2 regions of the Geobacillus sp. 47C-IIb genome follow, and region 1 is predicted to be linked to the other one. Evidence: predicted binding sites of a transcription regulator. Region 1 holds the regulator's gene; the other holds the start of a gene.

What was found. Region 1 encodes LexA, which represses DNA repair genes until DNA is damaged. Its sites were predicted from a motif close to CGAACATATGTTCG; they were not measured.
Region 2: the regulator LexA is predicted to act here: its motif matches at 3,492-3,505, upstream of recN (DNA repair protein RecN).

What each region holds. Positions count from the first base shown of each region.
Region 1 covers NZ_CP061473.1:3,255,906-3,262,122, reverse strand. The annotation lists gene sirA (sporulation inhibitor of replication protein SirA) at 1-209, opposite strand, end outside; gene tkt (transketolase) at 397-2,403, opposite strand; gene IC804_RS16470 (DUF896 domain-containing protein) at 2,523-2,753, opposite strand; gene IC804_RS16465 (YneB family resolvase-like protein) at 2,887-3,540, opposite strand; gene yneA (cell division suppressor protein YneA) at 3,559-3,864, opposite strand; gene lexA (transcriptional repressor LexA) at 4,022-4,645, shown strand; gene glnA (type I glutamate--ammonia ligase) at 4,709-6,043, opposite strand; gene IC804_RS16445 (MerR family transcriptional regulator) at 6,083-6,217, opposite strand, start outside.
Region 2 covers NZ_CP061473.1:756,992-763,208, reverse strand. The annotation lists gene dxs (1-deoxy-D-xylulose-5-phosphate synthase) at 145-2,037, shown strand; gene IC804_RS03810 (TlyA family RNA methyltransferase) at 2,043-2,888, shown strand; gene ahrC (transcriptional regulator AhrC/ArgR) at 2,972-3,421, shown strand; gene recN (DNA repair protein RecN) at 3,564-5,285, shown strand; gene spoIVB (SpoIVB peptidase) at 5,512-6,217, shown strand, end outside.

The DNA of each region.
Region 1 (6,217 bases):
ACATGCCCGCTAAAATATTGCTTTAAGCCTAACTCAAGACGTGAAAACGACAACCGTTCGGTAATAAATTCGACTTGTTTGCGGCAAATCGTTTTTAACGGCGCTTTGGCATATTGATGTTCCCGAAGCAATTCGACAACTTTTTCCGTCCGATGGCGATAGTGCGCCGCCACTTCGTCATTTAATAAATAAATCCAATACCGAACCATGCCCCATCCCCCATTTCATCTCATCTATCTCTATTATAGAAAAGAAGGGGAGAAAAATATGTCTATTAACGGCAATTTTTTTCACTAACATTGTCGATTTTTGTTTATAGTGACCAGCGGCCGCAAATAGGGCAAAAAAGTTGCCCTTGCAACAGCACAAGGGCAACCTGTTCTCACGGTCATTGAATTACTTGCCAAGCAACGCTTTCACGCGATGAACGACGTTATCGACGGTAAAGCCGTATTCCGCCATAATTTTTTCTCCCGGAGCGGAGGCGCCAAACCGATCGATGGCTAAAATGTCGCCATCCGCACCAACATAGCGTTCCCAACCGAGCGAGGCGCCCATTTCAATGGCCAGCCGCTTCGTCACCGCCGGCGGAATCACTTCATCACGGTACGCTTTTGGCTGCGCTTCAAAGCGATCCCACGATGGCATGCTGACGACCGAGACGTGAATCCCTTCGGCAGCGAGCGCTTCTTGTGCTTGCACCGCCAAGCTGACTTCCGAACCGGTTGCCAAAAGCAGCGCCTCCGGAGCACCGTTTTTCGCCGGCGAGACGACGTACGCACCTTTTTTCACGCCTTCATATGCCAAATCAGCCGTTGTCGGCAACGTCGGTATGTTTTGACGCGTCAGAACGAGCGCGGTCGGCTTGTCCGTCGATTCAACCGCCAGACGCCATGCCGCCGCCGTTTCGTTCGCGTCAGCCGGTCGGATGACTGACAAATTCGGCATCGCTCTTAAGGAAGCGAGCTGTTCAATCGGCTCGTGCGTCGGGCCGTCTTCACCGACAGCAACGCTGTCATGCGTCAAAACATAGGTAACCGGCAGCCCCATGAGCGCTGCTAATCGAATCGCCGGACGCAAATAGTCGGAGAACACGAAGAACGTGCCACCAAATACTTTCACCCCACCATGGAGCGCCATGCCGTTTAACGCCGCTCCCATGGCAAATTCGCGCACACCAAACCAAATGTTGCGCCCTTCATAGCTGCCCGGCAAGAAATTGCCGCCTTCTTTAATAAGCGTTTTGTTCGAGCTTGCCAAGTCCGCTGAACCGCCCAACAACTGCGGCACCGCTTTGGCAATGGCATTGATGACTTCCCCGGACGACGACCGAGTCGCCAAACTTTTTCCAGCTTCGTACACTGGCAGCGCAGCTTCCCAACCGTCTGGAAGTTTCCCTTCGATCGCCTGCTTCAGCTGGGCGGCCAATTCTGGATACGCCTGCTCGTAAGCGGCCAATCGTTCATTCCATTCGGCTTCTTTTTTCGCCCCGACTTCTTGTACCGTTTCCCGGAAATGGGCATACACTTCTTCCGGCACATAGAAATCTTCGGCAAACGTCCAGCGATACGCTTCTTTTGTCAATTTCGCCTCTTCTGCACCGAGCGGAGCGCCGTGAACGCCCGATGTGCCTGCTTTCGTCGGCGAGCCGTAGCCGATCGTCGTTTTCACTTCAATGAGCGTCGGCCGGTTGAGGTCAGCCCGCGCCTCTTCAAGCGCTTTGGCGATTTCCTCGATGTTGTTGCCATCTTCGACGCGCAAATATTGCCAACCGTACGCTTGGAACCGTTGAGCGACGTTTTCCGAGAACGATAGGTTGAGCTCTCCGTCCAGGGAAATGTCGTTCGAATCATACAGAACGATCAAGCGGCCCAACTGCAAATGACCAGCGAGTGATGCAGCTTCGCTCGCTACTCCTTCCATTAAATCACCATCGCCGCAAATCGCGTACGTATAATGGTCAATCATATCAAACCCGTCACGATTGTATGTAGCCGCCAAATGCCGCTCAGCCATCGCCATACCGACTGCCATCGCAATTCCTTGGCCGAGCGGGCCGGTCGTCGCTTCCACTCCCGGCGTATGGCCGTATTCCGGATGCCCTGGCGTTTTGCTTCCCCATTGGCGGAACTGTTTCAAGTCGTCCATCGATACGTCGTAGCCGCTTAAATGAAGCAGGCTGTAAAGCAGCATCGACCCGTGCCCAGCTGACAAGACAAACCGGTCGCGGTTGAACCAGTTTGGATTCGCCGGATTATGATTCATGAATTTCGTCCAAAGGGTGTACGCCATCGGCGCCGCGCCCATCGGCATGCCCGGATGCCCGGATTTCGCCTTTTCGATCGCGTCAATCGACAGCGTTCGAATCGTCGTAATCGCTAGTTGTTCAATCGAATGCGCCATCATTTTCCTCCCCTTCGTCAATATGGTGTCATTTACTATCATATAGAAAATTGACTTCTTTGTACAACGTTATTTTCGCTGTCAAAAAACAAGGAGCCTTCGCCTTTCTTAACTGCCGGTTAATGGAGGCGATGGCGCTGGCTTTCCTTTAATTTTTTAGGCGTCACGTCATTGCCGTTCGGGTCGATGACCTTCACCGTGTGAAGCATATCGGTCATCGCTTTGCGAAACGCCTGAATGTATTCGCGGCGCAGCTTTGCCTGCTCCATCACTTCTTCCGGCGACAAGCCGACCGTTTTTGCCTTTTTGGCCAGCTCATTGATGCGGGCCAATTTATGTTTGGCAAGCATTGAGCATCTTCTCCTATCTACCATATTATCGTTCTGTTTTATCTTATCCGATGACACGGGGAGATGGCAACGATGACATCTTGACCTTCTTTCTTTGCCGATCCGCACCTTCAGAGCCAAGGACAACACGCAGTCAATGCCGCCCTTGCTGTTCATCCATATACTCTTGATAGCGGCGATGGACGGTCGCTTTGGACGCCTCGTAACCAAAGCTCCGGAGCGTCGCAGCGATGTCCGCAAACGTCAAGCCGCGCTCGCGCAGGCGAACGATCTCTTCGACTGGCAGCTCAATCCGATCGCGCCCAGCGTTTTCCCCACGGCGCGTTAAGTTCCGCTCCGGCCGGTAACCACGGGCAATGGCCCGCTGCATCCCGCGCTTAATCTTCGCATTATGTATTTTCCGTTGATACTCCTCGACGATGGCAATAATCGACAGCACCATCTCATCAGCCTCTGACAGCGGCATCTCTCCATGGTGGCTGGCGCTGTATATTTTCACCCCTCTTTTTTTCAAGCAGTGCAACACTGCCATGCGCGCATGGCCACGCCCGAGTCGTGTTTCATCTTGAATGAGTAAGGCGTCGACCTCCTCTTCTTCACAAAGCGCAAGCAGCTCGAGTACTCCGTCACGGTCGGCTTCGTAGCCGCTCGCCTGCTCGGCGATCACTTTGATGACGTCAAAGCCGCACTCTTTCGCCAGCTTCTCCAGTTCGGTGCGCTGCCGTGCAAGCGATGTTTCCTGCTCCGTTTTATCCGTGCTGACACGGCAGTAAATGACCGCCTTCATGACCATCCCTTCTTTCTATCACCGCTTGACGGCCAATGAGCCGTCCTGCTTTGATTTTAACACAGGGATGACGATTTGTTCACCGGCGGTGAGGCGCGAGCTCGGCAAACGATTGACATCGACCACCCAACGAATAAATTCGTCCGGCGACAAGCCGTGCGCCGGCTCGTATTGCTTCGCGAGCCCCCAAAGCGTATCGCCGGAGGCGACCGTTACCGTCATGTATTGTTTTTTGTCAATCGGGCTGCTGGCGTAGACGAATCCTACCAAGACGAGTGCGAGCAAACACGAAAAAATGAGGTAATGCAGCAACGTTTTCTTCATTTCCCCCACCCTTTTTCTAGAATGTGTGTTCGCCTTTTCTTTCATTATAATCAAGAACGTTTGTTCTCGTCAATAAAAACTCGAACTTATGTTTGTTTTTCCATTTCGCCCGTGCTATAATGAAAACAAATGATGTGGCAAGAGGGTGTGAAAAAGGATGACGAAACTGTCCAAACGGCAGCAACAAATTTTAGAGTTTATCAAGCAAGAAGTGAAAACGAAAGGCTATCCTCCGTCGGTAAGGGAAATCGGGGAAGCAGTCGGTTTGGCATCGAGTTCAACCGTCCACGGCCACCTTGCGCGTCTAGAAAGCAAAGGGTACATCCGTCGCGACCCAACGAAGCCGCGCGCCATTGAAATTTTGGACAGCGATCTGACAAAAGAAAGGGAAAAAGAGGAGGTCATTTCCGTGCCGATGATCGGCAAGGTGACAGCCGGCCAGCCGATCACCGCCGTTGAAAATATTGAGGACTATTTCCCGCTGCCGAAACGGCTTGCTGCCGGCGAAGAACAGCTGTTTATGCTTGAAGTGATGGGCGACAGCATGATCGAGGCCGGCATTTTGGACGGCGACTACGTGATCGTCCGCCAGCAGTCGTCCGCTAACAACGGTGACATCGTCGTTGCCATGACGGAGGAAAACGAAGCAACGGTGAAACGATTTTTCAAAGAAAAAGACCATATCCGCCTGCAGCCGGAAAACGTCCATCTCGAACCGATCATCGTCCGTGACTGCACGATTCTCGGTAAAGTGATTGGCGTCTATCGTCTGATCAACTAAAAGTCCGTTCAGCGCCGTGCTCCATAACAAAAGCTGCCCCGTTTGTCGGGGCAGCTTTTATGATTAGTACAGCTCCATATATTGGTCCAATTCCCATTGATGGACCGTTGTCCGATACATATCCCACTCGATTTCTTTCGCTTCGACGAAATGCTCGAATAAATGTTTGCCAAGCGCTTGGATGATCACCTCATCCGATTTTAAATTGTCGAGCGCTTCGATCAGCGTCGCCGGCAAATCGACAATCCCTTCTTCAAGCCGTTCTTCTTTTGTCATGACGTAAATATTTCGGTCAACCGGCGCCGGAGGAGTGAGCTTGTTGCGAATACCGTCAAGCCCAGCCGCCAACAGCACGGCCATCGCCAAGTACGGGTTCGCCGCCGGGTCGACACTGCGCACTTCAATGCGGGTGCTCATGCCGCGCGAAGACGGAATACGGATGAGCGGGCTGCGGTTGTGCGCCGACCAAGCAACATAACATGGAGCCTCATAGCCTGGAACAAGCCGCTTATACGAGTTGACCGTTGGGTTCGTCACCGCCGTAAAGTTTGGCGCATGTTTCAGCACACCGGCGATAAACTGCCGCGCCGTATCGCTCAACTGCAAATCGCTGTTCGGATCAAAAAAGGCGTTTTCGTTATTGCGGAACAACGATAAGTTGCAGTGCATTCCCGAACCGTTAATGCCGAAAATCGGCTTCGGCATAAACGTCGCGTGCAGCCCATGTTTGCGAGCGATCGTCTTGACAACGAGCTTAAACGTTTGAATGTCATCACATGCTTTAATAGCATGGGCATATTTAAAATCGATCTCGTGCTGCCCCGGGGCGACTTCGTGGTGCGATGCTTCAATTTCAAACCCCATTTCCTCAAGCTCAAGCACGATGTCGCGCCGGCAGTTTTCTCCCAAGTCGGTCGGCGCCAAATCGAAATAGCCGCCGCGGTCATTCAATTCCATCGTCGGACGCCCATTTTCATCGAGCTTAAAGAGGAAAAATTCCGGCTCCGCCCCTAAGTTGAACGCCGTAAAGCCGAGCGCTTCCATTTCCTTCAGCACGCGTTTTAAATTGTAGCGCGGGCAGCCTTCAAACGGTGTGCCATCCGCATTGTAAATGTCACAAATAAAGCGGGCGACTTTCCCTTTTTCCGCGGTCCACGGAAAGATGACAAATGTATCTAAATCAGGGTATAAATACATGTCCGATTCTTCGATGCGGACAAATCCCTCGATCGATGATCCGTCAAACATCATTTTATTGTTAAGCGCCTTCTCAAGCTGACTGATCGGAATTTCGACGTTTTTGATCGTACCCAAAATATCGGTGAATTGCAGGCGAATGTACTTGACGTTTTCTTCTTTGACGATGCGCATAATGTCTTCGCGCGTATATTTTGCCATATCTAAACTCCTCCCCGGCTCCGAAATCATTTTCCATCATTAATGAAAGAAGCGAGCGAGATCTCCTTGGCGAAGCGATGCGCGCTGAAACCGTCCGGCCTGCAGCAACTCCGTCCGCAACATTTCGCGCAACTCCTCGTCCGACAGCTTCGGTTTTTCTGTTTTTCCAACTTT
Region 2 (6,217 bases), 1.1 Mb from region 1:
TTTGTGCTATACTCACAGAACGGACGGCATGGCCTTGCTTCATCGGCAAAAGTCGATTTTTCGTGCCGAATCATGTATAATAATACTACCTGTATCATGGGAGAACCGGCTCGGAGAACGACCAAATGAAAGCGAGTGATCTTGTTGGACTTAACGAAAATTGAACATCCGCGCGTGGTAAAAACCATGTCGATTCCCCAGCTGAAACAGTTAAGCGCCGATATCCGGCGATTTTTAATTGAAAAGCTGTCGAAAACAGGCGGACATATCGGTCCAAATTTAGGGGTCGTCGAGCTGACGATCGCCCTTCATCGGGAGTTTGACAGCCCGAAAGATAAGCTCATTTGGGACGTCGGCCATCAGTCGTACGTGCATAAAATTTTGACCGGGCGCGCCGCCGAGTTTGATACGCTTCGGCAATATAAAGGGCTGTCGGGGTTTCCGAAGCGGAGTGAAAGCGAGCATGATGTCTGGGAAACCGGTCATAGCTCGACATCGCTGTCGGCAGCGATGGGAATGGCGATCGCCCGCGATTTGAAAGGGACGGATGAATACATTGTGCCGATTATCGGCGATGGAGCGTTGACCGGTGGGATGGCGCTTGAGGCGCTCAACCATATCGGTCATGAAAAAACGGATATGATCGTGATCTTAAACGATAATGAAATGTCCATCGCCCCGAACGTCGGAGCGTTGCACAACATTCTTGGCCGACTGCGCACCGCCGGCAAATACCAATGGGTCAAGGACGAGCTCGAACTGTTGCTCAAACGCATTCCGGCGGTCGGCGGCAAGTTGGCGGCGACCGCTGAGCGGTTGAAGGACAGTTTAAAGTACTTGCTCGTTTCCGGCGTGTTTTTTGAGGAGCTTGGGTTTACGTATTTAGGTCCGGTTGACGGCCACGATTTTGAGGATTTGCTTGAAAACTTGCGCTATGCGAAGAAGGTGAAAGGCCCGGTTCTTGTGCACGTGATCACGAAAAAAGGGAAAGGCTACAGCCCGGCAGAAAATGACAAAGTCGGCACGTGGCACGGCACAGGGCCATACAAAATCGAAACTGGCACCTTTGTCAAGACAAAAGAAGGGGGACCGTCATGGAGCGGGCTGGTCAGTGAAACAGTACGCCGGATTGCCCGCACTGACCCGCGCATTGTCGCCATTACACCGGCGATGCCGGTTGGTTCGAAGCTTGAAGGGTTTGCGAGCGAATTTCCGGATCGGATGTTTGATGTTGGCATCGCCGAACAGCATGCGACGACGCTTGCGGCCGGACTGGCAACGCAAGGGATGAAACCGTTTTTGGCCATTTACTCGACGTTTTTGCAGCGGGCATATGATCAAGTGGTTCATGACGTATGCCGGCAAAATTTAAACGTCTTTTTCGCCATTGACCGCGCCGGACTTGTCGGTGCTGACGGCGAAACACATCAAGGGGTGTTTGACATCGCCTTTTTGCGCCATGTGCCGAACCTTGTTTTGATGATGCCAAAGGATGAAAACGAAGGCCAGCATATGGTGTACACTGCCCTCCGCTATGATGACGGGCCGATCGCCATGCGTTTTCCGCGCGGTAACGGACTTGGCGTTCCGCTTGATGAGGAACTGAAAGAAATTCCGATCGGCACATGGGAGGTGCTGCGCGACGGCAGCGATGCGGTGATTTTAACGTTTGGGACGACGATTTCGATGGCGCTTGAGGCGGCTGAACAGTTGGCGAGAGACGGCGTGTCGGTGAAAGTCGTCAATGCCCGCTTTCTGAAGCCGATGGATGAAGCGATGCTTCACGAATTGCTCGAGAGCCGTCTGCCGATATTAACGATTGAAGAGGCGGTCTTGCAAGGCGGTTTTGGCAGTTCCGTGCTTGAATTTGCCCATGACCATGGCTACCACCAGGCGGTCATTGAACGGATGGGCATTCCTGATCGCTTTATCGAGCATGGAAGTGTCAGCGAGCTGCTGGACGAAATCGGGCTGACGGCAGCCCATGTCGCTGATCGCATCAAAACGATTATGCCAAGAAAACAGAAAAGGGCTTGAGAAAGATGAAAGGAAAGAAAGAACGGCTCGATGTGTTGCTTGTTGAACGCGGGTTGGTAGAAACGCGGGAAAAGGCGAAGCGGGCCATCATGGCCGGGCTTGTCTATTCAAACGACATCCGGCTCGAGAAACCCGGAGAAAAAGTGCCGGCTGACATCCCGCTTGAGGTGAAAGGCAATCCGCTTCCATACGTCAGCCGCGGCGGCTTAAAATTGGAAAAAGCGTTGCGTGAGTTTCAGATCAGCGTTGAAAATAAAATTGTGCTCGATATCGGCGCGTCGACTGGCGGATTTACTGATTGTGCTTTACAACACGGGGCGAAGTTATCGTACGCCGTTGACGTCGGCTATAACCAGCTCGCGTGGAAGCTTCGTCAGGACGAGCGTGTCGTTGTCATGGAGCGAACGAACTTCCGTTACGTGACGCCGGATTTGTTTACAAAAGGGATGCCGGAAGTAGCGGTTATTGACGTATCATTCATTTCGCTTCGACTCATTTTGCCTGTCGTTAAGACGGTTATTGTGCCGGGCGGTGATGTGATCGCCCTCGTCAAGCCGCAGTTTGAAGCCGGCAAGGAAAACGTCGGCAAAAAAGGGATCGTCCGCGATCCGGATGTCCATCGGGAAGTGCTTGAGTCGATCGTTCAATTTGCCTGTGCCGAAGGGTTCGATATCCTCCATTTGTCTTATTCGCCGATCACCGGCGGCGACGGCAACATTGAGTTTTTGCTTCATGTTGTCTATTCTGGGGGAGAGAAAGGCGAAAATCGTCTTTCGGCGCCGATCGCCCATATCGTGAACGAGGCGCACGATCGCTTGCGGACCGGACAACGAGAATCAGATGCTAAATAAGCGTCTTCTGTGAAAAAGGTGGGCCCCTGCAGGGCGGAACGGGCAGAAAACCTGCATCTTTGAACATAAGGAGGTGGCTCGATTTGAACAAAGGGCAACGGCATATAAAAATTCGCGAAATTATTATGAACAGCGACATCGAAACGCAAGACGAGCTCGTCGACCGGCTGAAAGAAGCGGGCTTTAACGTTACTCAAGCGACCGTATCGCGCGATATTAAAGAGATGCAGCTCGTCAAAGTGCCGATGGCTAACGGCCGCTATAAATACAGCCTTCCGTCCGATCAGCGCTTCAATCCGTTGCAGAAGCTGAAACGGGCGCTTGTCGACGTGTTCATTAAGCTAGATGGAACCGGCAACTTGCTCGTGCTGCGGACGTTGCCGGGCAACGCTCACGCCATCGGTGTCTTGCTCGACAATTTGGATTGGGGTGAAATCGTCGGCACGATTTGCGGTGACGATACGTGCCTCATTATTTGCCGGACGCCGAAAGATGCAAAAAAAGTGTCCAACCAGCTGCTGTCAATGCTCTGACCGAGGACCGGCCCGACGTTCCCCCCGTGCTAGGGAGAAGGAAAACGGGAACGGTCCTCAATTATGAACGTGAACACATGTTCGATAACAAGAATGAAGATGGACAACATACGCGCCATTCGAACGTTCAAGGGGTGATGGGATGCTCGCCGAGCTGTCGATTAAAAATTTCGCGATCATTGAATCGCTATCTTTGTCCTTTGACAAAGGACTGACAGTGTTAACCGGCGAAACAGGGGCTGGTAAATCGATCATCATTGATGCGATTCATCTATTGATCGGCGGGCGCGGTTCCGCCGAATTTGTCCGTTTCGGCGCGGAAAAGGCAGAAATCGAAGGGCTGTTTTTGCTTGATGATGACCGCCACCCATGTTGCCAAAAGTGCGCTGAGGTCGGCATCGATGTGAGCGAAGGAATGGTCGTTTTGCGCCGCGACATTTTGGCTAACGGCAAAAGCGTCTGCCGCATTAACGGCAAGCTGGTGACAACCGCCATATTGCGGGAAGTTGGAGCGACGCTTGTCGATATTCACGGTCAGCATGAACATCAAGAGCTGATGGATCCATCGCGTCATTTACCGCTTCTTGATGAATTCGGCGGTGCGGAGATGGCGGAGGCGCTCGCACGCTACCGCGCTGTCTATGAACAGCATGAAGCGTTGGTGAAAAAATTAAAAAAGCTGAGTGAAAATGAACAGCAAATGGCGCATCGACTTGATTTATTGACATTTCAGCTGCGCGAAATCGAACAGGCCACACTCGAGCTCGGAGAAGACGAACGGCTGATGGAAGAAAAAGTGCGCATTGTCAACTTTCAAAAGATATACAGTGCCATCCAAAAAAGCTATGAAGCGCTCTCCGGTGAAGGACGCGGCCTTGATTCGATCGGGGAAGCGATGGGCCACCTCGATGATGTCGCCGCGATGGATGCTGCGCTGAAGGAGGCGTACGAAACAGTTGCCAACAGCTACTACTTGCTTGAAGAAGTGATGTACAAGCTGCGCGACCAGCTCGAGGAGCTTGAGTATGACCCGGCGCGGCTTGACGCCATCGAAAGCCGCCTCGCTGAAATCCAGCAGTTAAAACGAAAATACGGCGCAACGATCGCTGATATTTTGCAATATGCTGAGGCGATTGCTGAGGAAATCGAGACGATTGAAAACCGTGAGACCCATGTGCATGAACTTGAGCGACAGCTTGCAGCAGTGACAAGCGATTTGCTGATGGAGGCGGAAAACGTGACCAACGTTCGCCGCACTTACGCCCGGGAGCTGATTGAACGCATTCACCAAGAGTTAAAAGATTTGTACATGGAGAAGACGCAGTTTGACATCATCTTTGCGAAACGTGAAGGACCACTCGATGCTCCATTGGTTGATGGCGTGCCGGTTAAGTTTCACGAAGATGGCATCGACGTCGTTGAGTTTTACATTTCGACGAACGTCGGCGAGCCGTTGAAACCGCTCGCTAAAGTTGCTTCGGGCGGTGAATTGTCACGGATTATGTTAGCGTTGAAAACGATTTTTTCCAAACATCAAGGGGTGACGTCGATTATTTTCGACGAGGTGGATACAGGCGTCAGCGGTCGTGTTGCCCAAGCGATCGCCGAAAAAATTTACCGCATTGCCAGCGGTTCACAAGTGCTTTGCATTTCTCACCTGCCGCAAGTGGCTGCCATGGCGGACACGCATTTATTCATCGCCAAAGAAACGGACGGAACGCGGACGAAAACAGTGGTGAAAAAGTTGGATGAGGAGGAGAAGGTGAAAGAAATCGGGCGAATGATTTCCGGCGTCGAAATGACGGAGTTGACAAAACAGCATGCCAAAGAACTGTTAGAACTGGCGGCCAAAATGAAACAATAACATTTACTTCCAGACCGTGTACGGTTGCTTGATTTGTGCTGAGTCTTTCCCTCACCAAGCCGTCTGATTTGACGGCAGGCGTTTGATGTGCTGCTGGGATGTAATGCTATCCATCCTAGGCAGCTTTTTTTATTCGTGCCGCGATTATATTTTCCCCTGTTCAGGCAAAATTAAAACTGTAACCGTTTTTGTATGGTGTAGGCGGGAGCGAGGAGAGTGAACGACATTGAATAGAGAAACGGCGCGAAAAATGATAGGAGTGCTTCTCCTTGGGATATTGATGGTCATCGGTTTTTCCAAGCCAATGAAAGAATATTGGCAAATTCCGAAACAGCTTGTGCTGTTTGAAGGAGACGCGGTCAAGTTTGAAGCCGCCTCTCTTCCGGTGCAAGCAACCGCCAATGACCGAAACGCTCCCGAAACGCTCGAAGTTGAGCGAAAAAACGGTTCGTTGTCTGTAAAAGCGAAACAAAGCGGACAGGAAACAATGGTTTTGCAAGTTGCAGGGATGCCGGTTAAGCAAGTGGATGTCAACGTGTTGCCAACGCTGAAAGTCGTTCCCGGCGGGCAATCGATCGGTGTGAAACTCAATACGGTCGGTGTTCTTGTCGTTGGTTACCATCTCGTGGAAACCGAAAACGGAAAAAAATCGCCGGGGGAAGCGGCTGGTATTCAAGTTGGCGATATCATTACCGGCATTAATGGTAAAAAAATTGAAAACATGAGTGACCTCTCCCCTTTCATTGAGGAAGCTGGCAAAACAGGAAAACCGCTTCATCTGCAAATTCTGCGCGACCAGCATTCCATGACAACGAAGCTCGTTCCACTGAAAGATAAGCATGACGACGTGTACCGCATCGGTTTATACATCCGCGATTCTGCCGCTGGCATCGGGACGATGACATTTTATGACCCGAAATCGAAAAAATATG